DNA from 2 places in the Arthrobacter sp. 'calajunan' genome. Region 2 is predicted to be linked to the other one. Evidence: riboswitches for the same ligand, from Rfam matches in the RefSeq annotation. Region 2 holds a riboswitch; the other holds the start of a gene.

Region 1 (8,230 bases), 360 kb from region 2:
GATCTTCGATCTACCGATGCTGACGTACTAGCCGCAGCGGATGCGGATCTGCGCTCCCGTGTGAAGCGAATCGAAAAGCTGGCAAATGTCAGCATCGAACGGGGTGCTGAGCATGTCTGGGCTGCAAAAGCCTACGATCAGGCGGGACTCAAGCTGGCTGCCGACGCAGCGCAATCCCTGGGCCTCCGGCATGGGGTAGTCCGGACACTGGCCGGACACGATTCAACGAATATGAAAGACATTGTCCCAACCATCATGTTGTTCGTCCCCAGCGTGGATGGTATCAGCCACAATGAACGCGAGCTGACACACGACAAGGACATGCTAGCTGGACTAGATCTTCTCGCCGAAGTACTTCATCGCGTTGTACAAGGCCAATTCGTTCCAGCGGATGCGCTCCTTGTCTCTGCAACCGGGCAGTCTCAGTAGATCATGCTCGGCGACGAATATTGGCGCCCTTAAACTCGTTTTTGGGGCGCCAATTGGAATGGCTTCTCCCACGCGGTCTTAGTTCTGCTTTTGCTCGACGTGCTTCTGCTGACCCACGACGATGCCGATCGCCACGCTCAGCGCCGCACCGGTGGCCGCCCCGAGCACCGTCATGGTGACCCGGTCAACCAGCAGCACCATGGGATCCTCGGGGCTGGCGAGGTGTACCATGAGCAGCGCGACCATGGTCATGAAGACCATGCCCACCGCGTAATTGCGCAGGATGACGACCTCGATGCAGAACTGGCCGACCAGCGCCACCGCAAGCAGCACCCAGAGATTGGGTTCGAAGACGAACACCGCCCAGGTCAGCAGCACGCCGATGCAGGTTCCGACGCAGCGTTGCAGGGCCCGGGCAACCCGGCTGTGGACGGTTGCCCCCATCACCCCGGAAATTGCGCCAAGGCTCGCCCAGTACCAGTGGTCTCCCCCAAGAAGATAGGCCACGACACCGGCCAACAAGACGGCGATGCCCATGCGCACGGATTCATGGACCGATTTCTCGGTCGGCGCCCAGGTCGGTTCCGCCTTCAGCGCGGCCGCCAGTCGGCCGCGTCGGGCCGACAGCCCGAGCATGACCAGCAGGCTGAACAATGCGGTGCCCGCACCGACCAGCAGCACCCCGATGAAGCTTTCGCCGCTTGCCGGAACCGAGAGGCAGGCACCGCCGGCGAACACCGCGAAGATCGGTCCCGGCGGAAGCCAGCGCACCCCGCGCGACACCAGATTGGAGCCGAAGGCGATCACGGCCAAGACAAGTGCATCGACGATGAACGGCGTCTGGAGAAAGGAGAACAGCGTGCCCAGCAGCATGGATGCTACCTGCACCGCGCCGCAGCTGAGCTGCTGCCAGAAGCGGACCGCGTAGTTGTCGTAGCGGCCGAAGACTGCGCAGAAGGCGCCGAACCCTGCATACATCGCCCAATCCATCCGTCCCAGGCTGGCGAGGATGAGCAGCGGCACCGCCAGGCAGAACGTGGCCCGGGCCGCGGGCCGCAACGCCGGCATGCGCGGGGCGACGGCAACGCTGTGCTTCCAGATCTGTTGTGCGTGGGCAATCACGGGCGAGCTTCCTCCTCGCTGGCGACTACCAGCTGCAGCAGGCCGCGCAGCTGGTCGCGCTGGGCCGCATCCAGCACGCTGTAGATCTTCTCCTCGCCTTCGCGGGCCGCTTCGACGGCACGGTCCGCAAAACGACGCCCTTCAGCGGTCAGCTCGATGAGCCGGCGGCGGCGGTCCGCCGGGTCCACGGTGCGCTGCAGCGTACCGTGCGCTTCCAGCCGGTCGAGGTAGGCGACCATATGGCCGCGGTTGATATTGGCCCGGTCGGCCAGGTCGTTCTGGTACATCGCGCCGGACTCTTCCAGTGCGCTGATGATCGTGAAGTGGTGGCGCGTCAGCCCCTCGGCGTCCATGAGCGCACCGAGCGCCGTGGTACCCACGCGCCCAACCCGGGTCGCCAGATAACTCAAGGAGTTCCATTGGAATTGGGGCGGTTTCTGTTCATTCACCCACCGAGAATATCATTTCACAATGAAATGATTTCATAGCGGGACAGATTGCCGCCCCGAACGCGACCCAGGGGCGGGAACCTGGGGTCTCATATTAAGCGTTGCGCCGTTTCAAACTTTAAGCCACAAGACGGAATTGAAACGCACTTGTCAATAAGGATTTTCGAAAGGACCTTTTGAGGCTTTACGATGATTTTCCGGCAGATTCAATTTGCATCGCTTCACGTTTCCAAGGCATACTGTGATGGCAGTCACCAAACAGCCATTGATGCGTGGCGGGAGAGCCCCGTCCTGAACCAAGGGCGGGCGCCGTAGGAGCAATTCCTCCCCGGGAAACTCTCAGGCCCCCGTACCGCCACGAACAGGCACATCTGGAAAGTAGCGCGATGAAGGTCGCGCTCACCGAAGGAGCAGGCTTCGCCCAGTATTCGGCGCGAAGTGAAAACTCTCAGGTACGCAAACAGATTGGGGAGGAACATCAGAACAGTGCCGCACTCGCGGGCACGCCCATGATGCTCCCCCGTGGTCGCGGCAGGCACTTGCTTTGAGCGCTTGAGCCTTATGCGGCCGAAAACAGGAGAACACCACGATGCGCGTGTTCGAAGGTAGCGCTGTCCGCGGACAGGCCCACCGGCTTGTCCCGGATTGCGTCGGGTGCGGGATCCCCCACTCCCGGAAGGCGCCTGAATGAGCTCAACCAGCTCTGCCCCCAAGCTCGAACGCGGACTCTCCAATCGCCATATCCAGCTCATCGCAATCGGCGGCGCCATCGGCACCGGCCTGTTCATGGGCTCCGGCAAGACCATCGCCGTCGCCGGCCCCTCGGTCATCTTCGTGTACATGATCATCGGCTTCATGCTCTTCTTCGTCATGCGCGCCATGGGCGAGCTGCTGCTGAGCAACCTCAACTACAAGACCTTCGCCGACTTCGCCGGCGACCTGCTCGGCCCCTGGGCCGCCTTCTTCACAGGCTGGACCTACTGGTTCTGCTGGGTTGTCACCGGCATCGCGGATGTCGTGGCCATCGCGCACTACGTCGCCTTCTGGTGGGGCGACCTGCCCCTGTGGATCCCGGGCCTGGCCTGCATCGTCCTGCTGCTGGTGCTGAACCTGAGCACCGTGAAGGCCTTCGGCGAAACCGAATTCTGGTTCGCCCTGGTCAAGATCATCGCCATCGGTGCGCTGATCGTGGTGGGTCTGGCCATGGTCATCACTGGATTCCAGCACAACGGCATCAGCTCTTCCTTCTCCAACCTCTGGGCGCATGGAGGTATGTTCCCGAACGGCGCCATGGGCTTCGTGGCCGGCTTCCAGATCGCAGTGTTCGCCTTCGTGGGCATCGAACTGGTCGGCACCACCGCGGCCGAGACCAAGGACCCGGAGAAGACCCTGCCCAAGGCGATCAACTCGATCCCGCTGCGCATCCTGTTCTTCTACGTCGGCGCGCTGCTGGTGTTGATGATGGTCGAGCCGTGGACGCTGTTCTCCGCCGAGGAATCCCCGTTCGTCGGCATGTTTACCCTGGCCGGGCTGGCCGGCGCCGCGGGCATCATCAACTTCGTGGTGCTCACCTCCGCCACCTCCAGCGCCAACTCGGGCATCTACTCGACCTCGCGCATGCTGCGCGGCCTGGCATTGGAAGGCGACGCCCCGAAGAAGTTCGAGCGGCTCTCCTCCCGCAAGGTGCCGCGCAACGCGCTGATGTTCTCATGCATGTTCCTGCTGGCAGGCGTCGCGCTGCTCTACAGCGGCGACTCGGTGATGGCGGTGTTCACGCTGGTGACCACCATTTCAGCCCTCTGCTTCATGTTCGTCTGGTCGATCATCCTGCTCAGCTACCTGGCTTACCGGGCCCGCCGCCCGCAGCTGCATGACGCCAGCGCCTTCAAGATGCCCGGCGGACGGTTCATGCCGTACGTCGTGCTGGCATTCTTCGTCTTCATCCTGTGGGCGTTGACCACCCAGGCCGACACGCTGGTCGCGCTGATCGCCACCCCGCTCTGGTTCATCGGGCTGGGCATCGGCTACCTGGGGGTCCGCCGCGATCCGAAGCACGAGGCGCTGCGCCTGGCCCACGCCGGCAAGGTCGCCCACGAGCGCCGCGAGGCGGCCGCCTACCGCAGCACCGTGTCAGCCGGCGCAGCCCAGGCCGAGAAGGCCAAAGAAAGCATCGACAGCTAGCGCCTTTGGGCAACCATCGAGGGCCTCGCAACGTCACGGGATGACGGTGCGAGGCCCTTGGCGTCAGCACGGGAGAACAGGCCGGCGGCTACCGGCTCGCGGCCAGGTCTTCCAGCAGGAACTTCGCGCCGAGCTCACCGATCAGCACCGCCGGGGCGTTGGTGTTGCCGGTGGTGATGCGCGGCATAATGGACGCGTCGATGACCCGCAGGCCCTTCAGCCCGTTGAGCTTCAGCCGCGGATCCACCACCGCCTGCGCGTCGACGCCCATACGGCAGGTGCCCACCTGGTGGTGGTAGGTCACCACGTTGTTGCGGATGTAGTCCTCCAGCGCCGCGTCGTCCTGCACCTCGGCGCCCGGATAGACCTCCACCGCTCCCCAGTCCCCAGCCAGCGCCGGCTGCGCCATGATGTCGCGGCACTGCTTGATGGAGAACAGGAACGCGTCCATGTCCCGCCGGTCATCCAGCGCGTTGAGGTCGATGCGCACCGGGTCGTCCAGCGACGGCCCGGACAGCGTCAGCTCGCCGCGGCTGTGAGGGGCAATGATGCCCGAGTGCAGGGTGAATGCCGTGCCTTGAACCGGTTCCATGCCCGGCGAGTACATCGGCACGGAGAAGAAGATCGGCTGGGTGTCGGGCACGTCCAGATCCTCCCGCGACTTGGCGAACAGGTGGGTCTGCGACACCGAGATGCCGGTGCGCGGCGCCGGGATGTCCTTGGCAGTGGTCTGCCCGATCACCGGGGCCAGCAGGTGGTCGTGCAGGTTCTTGCCGACCTGCGGGGCATCCAGCAGCGGAGCGACGCCGGCGGCCTCCAACTCCGCCGAGGGGCCGATGCCCGAACGCAACAGGATCTGCGGGGAGCCCAGCGCGCCGGCGCTGAGCACCACCTCGTCCGCGCGCAGCTCGTGCAGCTGCCCGCCGCTGCGGTAGCGCACGCCCACCGCCGCGCCGTCCTCGACCAGCAGCGAGTGAACCTGTGCGCCGGTGATGATCCGCAGCTTGTCGCGCACCGGCTTCAGGTAGGCCTTCCAGGTGTTGATGCGTTCGCCGTCGACGATGTTCACCTGCTCCTGGGAGACGCCTTCCAGGGATTGGCCGTTGTAGTCCTGGTTGTGCTCGACGCCGGATTGCACTGCGGCCTGGATGATCGACTGGTGGATCTCGTCCAGCGGGTACTTGTCGACTACGGGCAGCAGGCCCGCGCCGCCGCGCAGCTCGCTGGCGCCTCCGGAGAAGTTCTCGATGTCCTTGTAAACCGGCAGGACGTTCTCCCAGGCCCAGTCGGGGCTGCTGACGCTGGCCCAGTGGTCGAAGTCCTGCGGGGCGCAGCGCACCCAGATGGTGGCGTTCAGCGCATGCGAGCCACCCATGACCTTGCCGCGCGGCAGGTGCATCGGCTTGCTGGCGGTGCCGTTCATGGGCGCGGTGTAGTAGTCCCAGTCGTCCTCGCTGTGCCACAGCTCCCCCATGCGCGAGAGGTCGTGGATGGCGGGGTTGGTGTCCTCGTTGCCTGCCTCGAACAAGGTGACGCTGGCTCCGGCGTCCACGAGCCGGCGCGCGACCACCGATCCGGCCGAACCTGCGCCTACGACAATGACGGTTTTGTTCTCCACAATTCCCCTTTTCTCCCGTGCAGGCCAGCGCCGATGTCGGCCCCAGGTGTTGGCCGTGTCACACATATCGAACCTAGTCTGCTACGGATTCGGGATTTAGGGATTGGCCTGCAGCGCACGCGGGTTGGCTTCCAGCGCAGGACGGGTCCCATGCTGGCAGTGCGCTGCAGGCCCTTTCCAGCGCGCCCAGCGGTGCGTACCGTGGAAGCAACTTCGAAAGAGGCGGCGGCAATGCGCAAGGTTACCTATTCAATGTCCATGTCCATGGACGGATTCATCACCGGTCCGGATGGCGGAATCGACTGGAGCGTTCCGGGTGACGACATCTACCAGGCCTCCATCGACGAGGCGAAGAATCTCGGTGTCCAGCTCATGGGGCGCAAGCTCTACGAGGTCATGCTGTACTGGGAGACCGCCGCGGACAACCCGGAAAGCACAAAGCTGGATCTGGACTGGATCGCACTGTGGAACCCTCTGCCCAAGGTCGTGTTCTCCCGCACGCTGAATGAAGTGCAGGGCAACGCCCGGCTGGCCACCAGGTCCCTGGGCGAGGAGATCCAGTCGCTGAAGGCGCAGGGAGGCGACACGGAGATCGCCATCGGCGGGGCGGACCTGGCCGCCCAGGCGGCGCGGCTGGGACTGATCGACGAATACCGGATCAACCTGTTCCCGATAGTGGTGGGCGGCGGGATTCCCTACTTCGCCCCGGGCCTCGCCCGCACCAATCTGGAACTGCTCTCCGCCCAGGAGCTCAGCGGCGGGGTCATGCGTCTGTGCTACGAGGTCAAGCGGTAGGAGCCGCGCACACCCGAGCGCCGGGAACTGCGCATGAAATACGTGCAGGGCGCGTCCGCGAACGGACGCGCCCTGCACGCAGTGCCAGACAAACGCTACTTCTTGCGTCGTGCCCTGACGACTTCGAGCACCTTTTCTTCGGCGTCGACACCAGCGGGGATGCCGCCGGGGACCTTGAAGAAGAACAGCGCGCCCATGGCCCACCAGATCGCGAAGATCAGCCACGGCTGCCAGGTCAGCTGCGCCGGCATGCCGGGCATGTAGAGGCTGAACAGGCCGAAGGTCAGCAGCACCGAGGCCCAGCCGATGACCTCGCCAAAGCGGCCTTCGCCGCCCACGCGCAGCGGGCGGTCCATCTGCGGTTCCCGGCGGCGCAGCAGCAGGAAGGTCACGGACACCAGGAAGTAGGCGATGATGATGCTCGGGGCACCCGAGTCCACCAGCCAGCCCAGCATGCGTTCGCCGAAGAACGGGGCAACCAGCGAGATGCCGCCGATGAACAGCAGCGCATTGTGCGGGGTCTTGTACTTCGGGTGCAGGCGGGCGAACCAGTCGGGCAGCATGCCGGAGCGGGCCAGCGAGAACACCAAACGGGACGCGCCCAGCAGCAGGGAGTTCCAGGAGGTCAGGATGCCCGCGATGCCGCCGGCGATCAGGATCTTGGCCATCAAATCCGAGTTGAACAGCGCGCCGAAGGCGTCGGCGGTGGCGATGTTGGCGTTCGCCAGATCCGCGGCCGGCATCGCCGAGGCGGTGGTCAGCACCACCATGACGTACCACAGGGTCGCCATGATGACAGCAATGACCACGAGCTTGCCGATCTGGCGCGAAGGGATCTTGACCTCTTCGGCGGACTGGGGGATCACGTCGAAGCCGATGAACAGGAACGGCACGGCCATCAGCACCGTGAAGAAGCCCTTCATGCCCGGGGTGAACCATGGCTCCATGTTGGCGGTTTCGCCGCCGGTGACCGAGCCGAAGATCATCAGCAGGCCGATGGCCAGCAGGAAGATCACGGTGAAGGTCTGGACCACGCCGGCCTGCTTCACGCCGCGGATGTTGATCCAGGTGATCAGGATGCCGGCCAGGACGCCGACCAGCGCCCAGGTCAGGTGGACCTCGAAACCTGCAATGGTCCACAGCGGGATCTGGCTCATGCCGGGGAAGATGTATTCAACGGTGCGCGGGAACGCCACGGCTTCGAAGGCCACGATCGTGACATAGCCGCCGGTGATCGCCCAGGAGCCGATGAAGGATGGACGCGGGCCAAGCGCACGCAGGATGAAGTTGTGCTCGCCGCCGGCCTTGGGCATGGAAGCGGTCAGCTCGGCGTAGGTCAGGCCGACCACGGCCATGATGCCGCCGCCGACCAGCACGGCGACGATGGTTCCCAGGGTTCCTGCGCTCGAAAGCCAGCCGCCGGTGAGGACCACCCAGCCGAATCCGATCATTGCGCCGAAGCCAAGGGCCAGGGCATCCCAGTTGCCCAGGGTCTTGGCCAGGGACACCTGTCCCGGATCCTTATTTGTACGTGTTGTGGACAACTTCGCCCCTTTCAGTCAAGCATGTGATGGCGTTGGAACACCGCCAAGAATCATCCCGTGACTGATACACTCCAATCGGCCGAAGTCACGGA
Region 2 (8,230 bases):
ATGGCCTCGGCGTTCGGTCCCTGGACCGCGATCAGCGATTCATCAGCGGAAGCGTCCTGCACCTGCGCGTCGAAGCCCTCGGCGCGCTTGGCCAGCTCGGCGGCGACCACCGGGGCGTTGCCGGCGTTCGGCACCACCAGGTACTTTTCGTCTTCCATGCGGTAGACGATCAGGTCGTCGATGATCTTGCCGGCTTCGTTCAGGATCAGCGAGTACTTGGCCTTGCCGACCTTCATCAGGGCGAAGTTGCCGGCCAGCGCGGTGTTCAGCGCGCTGGCTGCCTGCGGGCCGGAAACCCAGACCTCGCCCATGTGGGACAGGTCGAACAGGCCCGCGGTGGCGCGCACCGCCTTGTGCTCTGCCAGTTCCGAACCGTACTTCAGCGGCATGTCCCAGCCGCCGAAGTCGGTGAAGCTCGCGCCCAGGGCTTCGTGCTTGCCGTGCAGCGCGGTGTGCTTGGTGATGGTTTCAGTCATTGCGATGTTCCTAGTCTTCGAAGGCTTCTGGAGCAGGGCAGGAGCAGATGAGGTTGCGGTCGCCGCCGGCGCCGTCGATGCGGCCCACAGCAGGGAAGTACTTGTCCACCTTGAGGCTGGCGACCGGGAAGGCTGCCTGCTCGACGGTGTACTTGCGGTCCCAACCGCTGTTGACCACTGCCGCCACGGTGTGCGGGGCACGGCGCAGCGGGGATTCGGCCAGCTCGTAGACGCCGGCCAGCACTTCTTCCATTTCCTGGCGGATGGTGATCATGGCTTCGATGAAGCGCTCGATCTCTGCCAGGTCCTCCGACTCGGTCGGCTCCACCATCAGGGTGCCGGCGACCGGGAAAGCCAGGGTCGGTGCGTGGAAGCCGAAGTCGATCAGTCGCTTGGCCACGTCTTCTGCGGTGACGCCGGTCTTGGCGGTGACTTCGCGCAGGTCCAGGATGCACTCGTGCGCAACCAGTTCCTTGTTGCCGGTAAACAGGATCGGGAAGTGCTCATTCAGGCGCTTGGCGATGTAGTTCGCGTTCAAGATCGCGTGCTTGGTGGCGCTGGTCAGGCCCTCGCCGCCCATCATCGCGATGTAGGCCCAAGAGATCGGCAGCACGCCGGCCGAGCCGAAGGCGGTGGCGACCACTGGCACGCCGTCGCGCTCGGAGTAGGTGCCCGAGGCGTCGCCCGGCAGGAACGGCACCAGGTGCTCGCCCACGCCGATCGGGCCGACGCCCGGACCGCCGCCGCCGTGCGGGATGCAGAAGGTCTTGTGCAGGTTCAGGTGCGAGACGTCGCCGCCGAACTTGCCCGGCTGGGCGAGACCCACCAGGGCGTTCATGTTCGCGCCGTCGATGTAGACCTGTCCCCCGGCGTCGTGGATCTTGCCGCAGACCTCGCGCACGTCGGCGTCGTACACGCCGTGGGTGGACGGGTAGGTGATCATGATCGCGGCCAGCACGTCCTTGTTGGCCTCGATCTTGGCATCCAGGTCGCCGGCGTCGATGGTGCCGTCGGCTGCGGTCTTGACGACCACAACCTTCATGCCGGCCAGCACTGCCGAGGCGGCGTTGGTGCCGTGGGCCGAGGCGGGGATCAGGCAGACGTTGCGCTGCGACTCGCCGCGCGAAGCATGGTAGTCGGAGATCGCCAGCAGGCCTGCGTACTCGCCCTGGGAGCCGGCGTTCGGCTGGATGGAGACGCCGGCGTAGCCGGTGATCGCGGTCAGGCGGCCTTCCAGGTCGGTGATCAACTCGCGCCAACCGGCGGTCTGCGCTGCCGGGGCGTACGGGTGGATGGAGGCGAACTCAGGCCAGGTGATGGATTCCATCTCGGCGGCCGAGTTCAGCTTCATGGTGCACGAGCCCAGCGGGATCATGGTGCGGTCCAGGGCCAGGTCGCGGTCCGAGAGGCGGCGCAGGTAGCGCATCATCTGGGTCTCGGAGGAGATGGTGTTGAAGATCGGGTGGGTCAGGTAGGCGCTGGTGCGCACCTGGCCCTCGGGGATCTCGAAGCCTTCCGGTGCTGACAGTTCCACGCCGAAGACGCCGGCCAGGGCCTTGACGGTGGCGGAGGTGGTGGTCTCGTCGGTGGAGATGCCGACCTGGGTGCCGGAGACCTTGCGCAGGTTGATGCCTGCATCGTTGGCCTTGGCAATGACTTCCTCGGCGTCCTTGACGGTCACGACCACGGTGTCGAAGAAGGCCTGCGATGCCAGTTCGAAGCCGCCGGCGACCAGGGAGCTGGCCAGCACGCGGGCGTGGTTGTGGGCGCGGGTGGCGATCTGCTTCAGGCCTGCAGGGCCGTGGTAGACGGCGTACATCGAGGCGCAGATGGCCAGCAGCGCCTGGGCGGTGCAGATGTTGGAGGTGGCCTTCTCGCGGCGGATGTGCTGCTCGCGGGTCTGCAGGGCCAGGCGATAGGCGTTGGTGCCGGCGTCGTCGGTGGAGACACCCACCAGGCGGCCCGGCATGGAACGCTCAAGTCCCTTGGCCACGGCCATGTAGGCGGCGTGCGGGCCGCCGAAGAACAGCGGCACGCCGAAGCGCTGGGTGTTGCCGACCGCGATGTCGGCTCCCTGCTCGCCCGGGGCGGCGATCATGGTCAGCGAGAGCAGGTCGGCGATCACGGTGACCATCGCGCCGGCGGCCTTGGCGGCGGCGATGACCTCGGCGTGGTCGGCGATCGAGCCGTCGTTGCCCGGCTGCTGCAGCACGATGCCCGAGATGTCGCCTTCCGGCAAGCCCGCGGACAGGTCGGCGACCTCGACCTCGAAGCCCAGCGCATCGGCACGGCCCTGCACGACCTTGATGGTCTGCGGGAAGATGTTGGAGTCCAGCACGGTCTTGCCGTTGGACTTCTTCTTGTTGGCGCGGCGCATCATCAGCACGGCTTCGGCGGCGGCGGAGGATTCGTCCAGCAGCGAGGCGTTGGCGATCGGCATGCCGGTCAAGTCCATGACCATGGTCTGGAAGTTCAGCAGGGCTTCGAGGCGGCCCTGGGAGATCTCAGGCTGGTACGGGGTGTAGGCGGTGTACCAGGCCGGGTTCTCGACGATGTTGCGGCGGATGACTGCCGGGGTGATGGTGTCGTAGAAACCCTGGCCGATCATCTGGGTCTTCATGACGTTCTTGGAGGCCAGCTCACGCAGGTGGGCCAGTGCCTCGGTCTCGGTCAGTGCATCCGGGATGTCCAGAGCGGCATCTTGGCGGATGTCGGCGGGAACTGCCGTGTCGATCAGCTCGTCCAGGCTGTTGTAGCCAAGGGTCTGGAGCATGGTCTCGACGTCGGACTGACGCGGGCCGATATGGCGGGACACGAATTCGCTGTTCGTGTTAGCAGAAGTCTGCGTGATGGTCATGGTGCAGGTGTCTCCATGGGGATCTGTCTTGGCGCATGCCAAAGGAAGGTCGCTGTCCCTCCCCATCCCTGTTGCACAACCTGAGAGTTTTACGCAGCCGGCCTACCAAACCGGTTGCTTGCACCTTCGGTGAACCGGAACAGGCCGGTTACTTTCCAGAGTTGCCTCTTGATGGCGGTACGGGTGCCTGAGAGTTTCCTGGGGAGGAATTGCTCCTACGGCGCCCGTCCATGGTGTGAACGGGACTCTCCCGCCATCCTTCTATGGCTTCGGTTGCGGGCCAATGACCCACAACACACCTCCCATGGTACCCGCCCCGGGGCCAACTGCAAACAATCTTTCGGCCCCGGAGCCCCTGCATGACGAGCGCTAGCTGCTTTCCGCGCCCAGCCGGATGTAGTCCGGGTATTTTGCGCTCAGGCTGTCCCCCGAGGAAGTGCCTGTCAGGCGGCGTTTGACCCATGGAGCCAGGTATTCCCGGGCCCAGCCGAGGTCCTGGCGCAGCTTCTGACCGGGGGCGTTCACCGCAGCCGCTGGCAGCACCGGAACTTCGATGTCGGAGGACCAATTGCCCTCGGTGACGCCGTGGGTTCCGAGCACGTCCAGCACCTTGGCGGCCATGAGCGTGTGGCCAGCGGTGCCCATGTGCAGGCGGTCCACGGCCCAGTAGCGCACGTCCGAGAATTCGCGCCAACGCCAGTAGTCGGCGACCAGGGTGTTGTAGCGGTCGGCGATCTCGCGCACCTTTTCGTTGTAGATCGCGGTGCGCGGGCGGGTCTTGGAGAACAGCGGCGAGTCGACGGTGTCGAAGCCGGTGAACAGCAGCACGGTGATCCCGGCATCGGCGAAGCGCTTGACCATGCTGTCGTAGCTGCGCATCAGCGCCTCGAGGTCGGCCTTGGGCCGCAGGATGTCGTTGCCGCCGGCGTAGAGGGAGACCACGTCGGGCTTCATGGACAGCGCCTGGTCCATCTGCTGGTTGATCACCTGCCCGATCTTCTTGCCGCGGATCGCGAGGTTCGCGTATTCCCAGTCGCCGCGGGCGCACAGCACCTCGGCCACCCGGTCCGCCCAGCCGCGCACTTGGTTGGGGCGCAGCGGATCGTCGTCGCCAACGCCTTCGGTGAAGGAGTCCCCCATTGCCAGAAACTTTGCCATGCTCTTCCTCCTAGCCCTTGGCCTGCATCATTTTGCCGATAACCACCTGGCGCGCCAGCTGGCTGAGCTGCACGCCCGTGGAAATGCTCTTCTCGCCCTCGTTGCGCGACGGAATGTAGGCGAAGCCGAGCTGGTAGGCCGGATCGGCGAAGGCCAGCGAGGAGTTCGCCCCGTCGTGGCCGTAGGCGAAGATCGAACCATAGTCGTTGCGGGCGGTGGCCTTCATGAATCCCAGGGCAAAGGCCTGGAGCAGCCCGTTGGTGCGGTCGTGCCCGTAGACGAGCTCCGCGGATACCCGGGACCAGGTGTCCTCGCTCAGGAACCCCCGGGCGGCGCCAAGTGAGGGCACCGGGCCGAAGGAGGCCGCGTAGATGGCCGCCAGCGACTGGGCATCGGCGACGCCGCCCATGGAGGCCGGGCCGAGCCTGCGGACCTGCCGGGAGTTGGCCAGCTCGTGCCAGTTGTAGACCGGACCGCTGTCCAGCGCGAACCCGGAGGCCGAGTTGACTGCCAGGCCTGCCGGGGAGAAGGGGTCGAAGAATGCCGGTTCGGCCGGGGCGGCGGGGAGCACGTCACGGTAGCGCGGTTCCAGCGAGTCGTCCTGCCCGATATACGCGTCCACGCCCAGGGGCTTGCGGATGCGTTCCTCGAAGACCTCTTTCAGCTCTTTGCCGGTGACCCGGCGGACCAGTTCCTCCATGAGCACACCCATGGTGATGGCGTGGTAGCCCACGATGTTCTGGCCCAGCGGCCAGATGCTCGGCATGGTGGCGAGGATCTTGGCATATTCCAAGGAGTTCAGCAACACCTGACTGGGCGCCCCGCCGGGGACGCCCAGCACTCCGGCCTGGTGGCTGAGCACTTCCCCGACGCTCAGTTTGCCCTTGCCGTGGGTGCCGAATTCGGGCCAGTAGTCGGTGATCGGGGCGACCGGATCGATCAGCCCGTCCTGGACCAGCAGGGCGATGACCAGTGCGCTGAGCCCTTTGGTGCAGGAGAACACGCAGGTGAGCGCATCCCCCGAAAGGTGCTCCCCCACGCTGTGGCTCAACACCAGGGCGCCGCGGTGGTACACGGCCAGCTGCGCCGAGTAGCCGTCCTCCACTGCGGCACGGTCCTGCAGCGCCTGCGCGAGCGGGGCAAAGTCGTCAGTTATGACCGATTCCATCTAAATCCTTCGAAAGCATGTCTCTTTGCAACTAACACTAGTAGCCGCAGCGGAAATTCGCGTTCTCCGGCGAAATCATGCCTGAACCATAAGTTCCTCAAAGAGCCATTCTCAATAAACGGAGGAATATCCTCCGAAAAAGGCCGGAACGACAAGCATTTATTGCTGTTAGCATAGTGATCGATTTCGCCCATTGAATAGACGACGACAAAATATGTCGCATTCTTCAGCTCGAATCGAAGATTGGAAAGGCTCATCCGCCTATGACTGCAACCCGAGAAGACTCAACTCCAGGCGGACAACCCGCCGAACTCAAGCGGGTCATCGGCCCCAAACTCCTGATGTTCCTCATCATCGGCGACATCATCGGCGCAGGCATCTTCGCGATCACCGGCAAGGTCGCCGGACAGGTCGGCGGCGCCGCCTGGCTGCCGTTCCTGATCGCCTTCGCCATTGCGACGCTGACCGCCTTCAGCTACATGGAGCTGGTCACCAAGTATCCTCACGCGGCGGGCGCTGCTTTGTATATTCACAAGGCCTTCGGCATACATTTCGTCACCTTTCTGGTGGCCTTCACGGTGGCCTGCTCCGGCATCACCAGCGCCGCGACCTCGGCCACCCTGGTTGGGCAGAACCTGCTGATCGGCTTCGGCCAATTCATCGAGGGCGTGCCGACCACACCCGAAGCCGGTATGTTCGCCGCCATCGCGATCATCGTGATCCTGGCCCTGATCAACCTGCGCGGCGTCGGGGAATCGGTCAAGTTCAACATGGTGCTCACGGTGATCTCCCTGAGCATCATGGCAGTGATCATCTCCATCGGCATCGGCGCCATCGCCAGCGGCCACGGCGACATCAGCCGACTGGTGGTCTTCGAGGCCCCCGAGGACCGCAGCCTGTTCGCAGCGGTCACCATGGGCACCGCCATCGCGTTCTTCGCGATGGTCGGCTTCGAGGATTCGGTGAATCTGGTCGAGGAAACCAAGAACCCCAACAAGACCTTCCCGCGCATCATGCTCATCAGCCTGGGCATCTGCGCCGTGATCTACATGCTCGTCGCGGTCACCATCATCATGGTGATCCCCACCGGCGACCTGCTGAACCCGAAGAATCCTGACGCGGGCATCCTGCTCGATGTCGTGCGCATCGGCGCCCCGGGCCTGCCGGTGGACGCGATCTTCCCGTTCCTGACGGTCTTCGCCGTGGTCAACACCGCCTTGATGAACATGCTCATGGCCAGCCGCCTGCTCTACGGCATGGCCCGCCAGGGTGTGCTGCCGCAGGTGCTGGGCAAGGTGCATTCCAAGCGTCGCACCCCGACGCTATCGATCATCTTCACCACGCTGCTGGCCATCGCGCTGGTGGTCTACGTGAACCTGGATACCGAAAGCGGGATCGTCGGCTCGCTCGGCGGCACCACCGCCCTGTTGCTGCTGGTGGTCTTCACGATGGTCAATATCGCACTGCTGGTGCTGCGCCGCGACAAGGCGCCGGAGGATTCCTTCCGCGCACCGACGATCATCCCGATCCTCGGCGCCGCCACCAGCGCTTTCCTGATCGGGCCATGGGCCCGCTCGCGCGCGGACTGGGTGCAGTATGAGATTGCGGGGCTGCTGCTGGCCCTTGGCGTCGCGCTCTGGGCGGTCAACTGGCTGGCCAACCGCATCAACTACAAAAAGGGCAACATCTCCTCGGGGCACTTCTAGCAATCCGCCCCGGCAAAACGGCAAAGGCACGAACCCTGCGGGGTTCGTGCCTTCGCCGTTTGGGGCGGGATGCCCATCGCCTTGCGGCTACTGCTGGACGGTTTCCTGGCGGAAGCGCAGCTTCCAGCCGCTCTCGGTGCGCTGCCACCATGAGGAGACCACGAGGATCGGCAAGCCCTCGACCTTCATGCGGTAGGCCAGCAGGGCCAGATCCCTGTCGACCTCGCGGGCGGTGAGCACCTGCACCTCGCCGGTGGCAGGCAGCTGCGCCCCGGCTTCGAGCTGGGTGCGCACCGTGGCGACATCCAGCAGCCCCCCGCCGCGAGTGACTTCCTGGTATCCCGGATGCAGGAAATCGCTCAGCTCGGCGAAGCTGGTGCGGATCTGCGGGTCGAGGAAGCCCAGTTCAAGTTCATAGATCGTGGCAGCCGTATCCTGGGCGGACTTGGGAGCGGTTGCTTCAGCGGGGGCGGCAGGGGCTGCGGTGGAAGCTGCCGCGGCAGATGCCGCTCCGGCGGTGTAACCGGGGCCCGGGTCCGGCGCAGTGCCTTGCTGGTGCGCGGTGGCGGCGGCACGGGCACGGTCGTCGGCAGCTTCGTTCAGGTCATGCCCGGCGTGGCCCTTGACCCATTCAAAGGTGTACTTGCGGTCCTTGATCGCCGCATCCAATTCCTTGAGGATCTCCTGGTTCAGCACCGGTTTGCCGTCGGCCTTTTTCCAGCCGCGCTTTTTCCATCCCGGCATCCACTTGCTGATGCAGTTGATGGCGTACTGGGAGTCGCACAGGATCTTCAGTTCCTGCTCCGGGTACTGGGCGGTGGCGCGGAAGAGTTCGAGGACCGCCTGCAGCTCGCCCATGTTGTTG

What was found. A riboswitch is a leader RNA that binds a small molecule or an ion and turns the genes downstream of it on or off. The one in region 2 is predicted to bind glycine.
Region 1: it holds a riboswitch for glycine, as region 2 does, so the genes downstream of both, cycA (D-serine/D-alanine/glycine transporter) here and gcvP (aminomethyl-transferring glycine dehydrogenase) in region 2, are expected to answer to the same signal.

The regions. Positions count from the first base shown of each region.
Region 1 is NZ_JBKZDY010000003.1:120,443-128,672, reverse strand. Features, by position in the region: gene RF641_RS05440 (M20 family metallo-hydrolase) at 1-429, shown strand, start outside; gene RF641_RS05435 (FUSC family protein) at 508-1,551, opposite strand; gene RF641_RS05430 (MarR family winged helix-turn-helix transcriptional regulator) at 1,548-2,000, opposite strand; glycine riboswitch at 2,267-2,365, shown strand; glycine riboswitch at 2,366-2,474, shown strand; gene cycA (D-serine/D-alanine/glycine transporter) at 2,688-4,181, shown strand; gene RF641_RS05420 (GMC family oxidoreductase) at 4,270-5,799, opposite strand; gene RF641_RS05415 (dihydrofolate reductase family protein) at 6,031-6,594, shown strand; gene RF641_RS05410 (APC family permease) at 6,690-8,138, opposite strand.
Region 2 is NZ_JBKZDY010000003.1:484,130-492,359, reverse strand. Features, by position in the region: gene gcvT (glycine cleavage system aminomethyltransferase GcvT) at 1-476, opposite strand, end outside; gene gcvP (aminomethyl-transferring glycine dehydrogenase) at 487-3,333, opposite strand; glycine riboswitch at 3,499-3,596, opposite strand; gene RF641_RS07135 (SGNH/GDSL hydrolase family protein) at 3,703-4,491, opposite strand; gene RF641_RS07130 (serine hydrolase domain-containing protein) at 4,502-5,659, opposite strand; gene RF641_RS07125 (APC family permease) at 5,923-7,365, shown strand; gene RF641_RS07120 (RNase H family protein) at 7,453-8,230, opposite strand, start outside.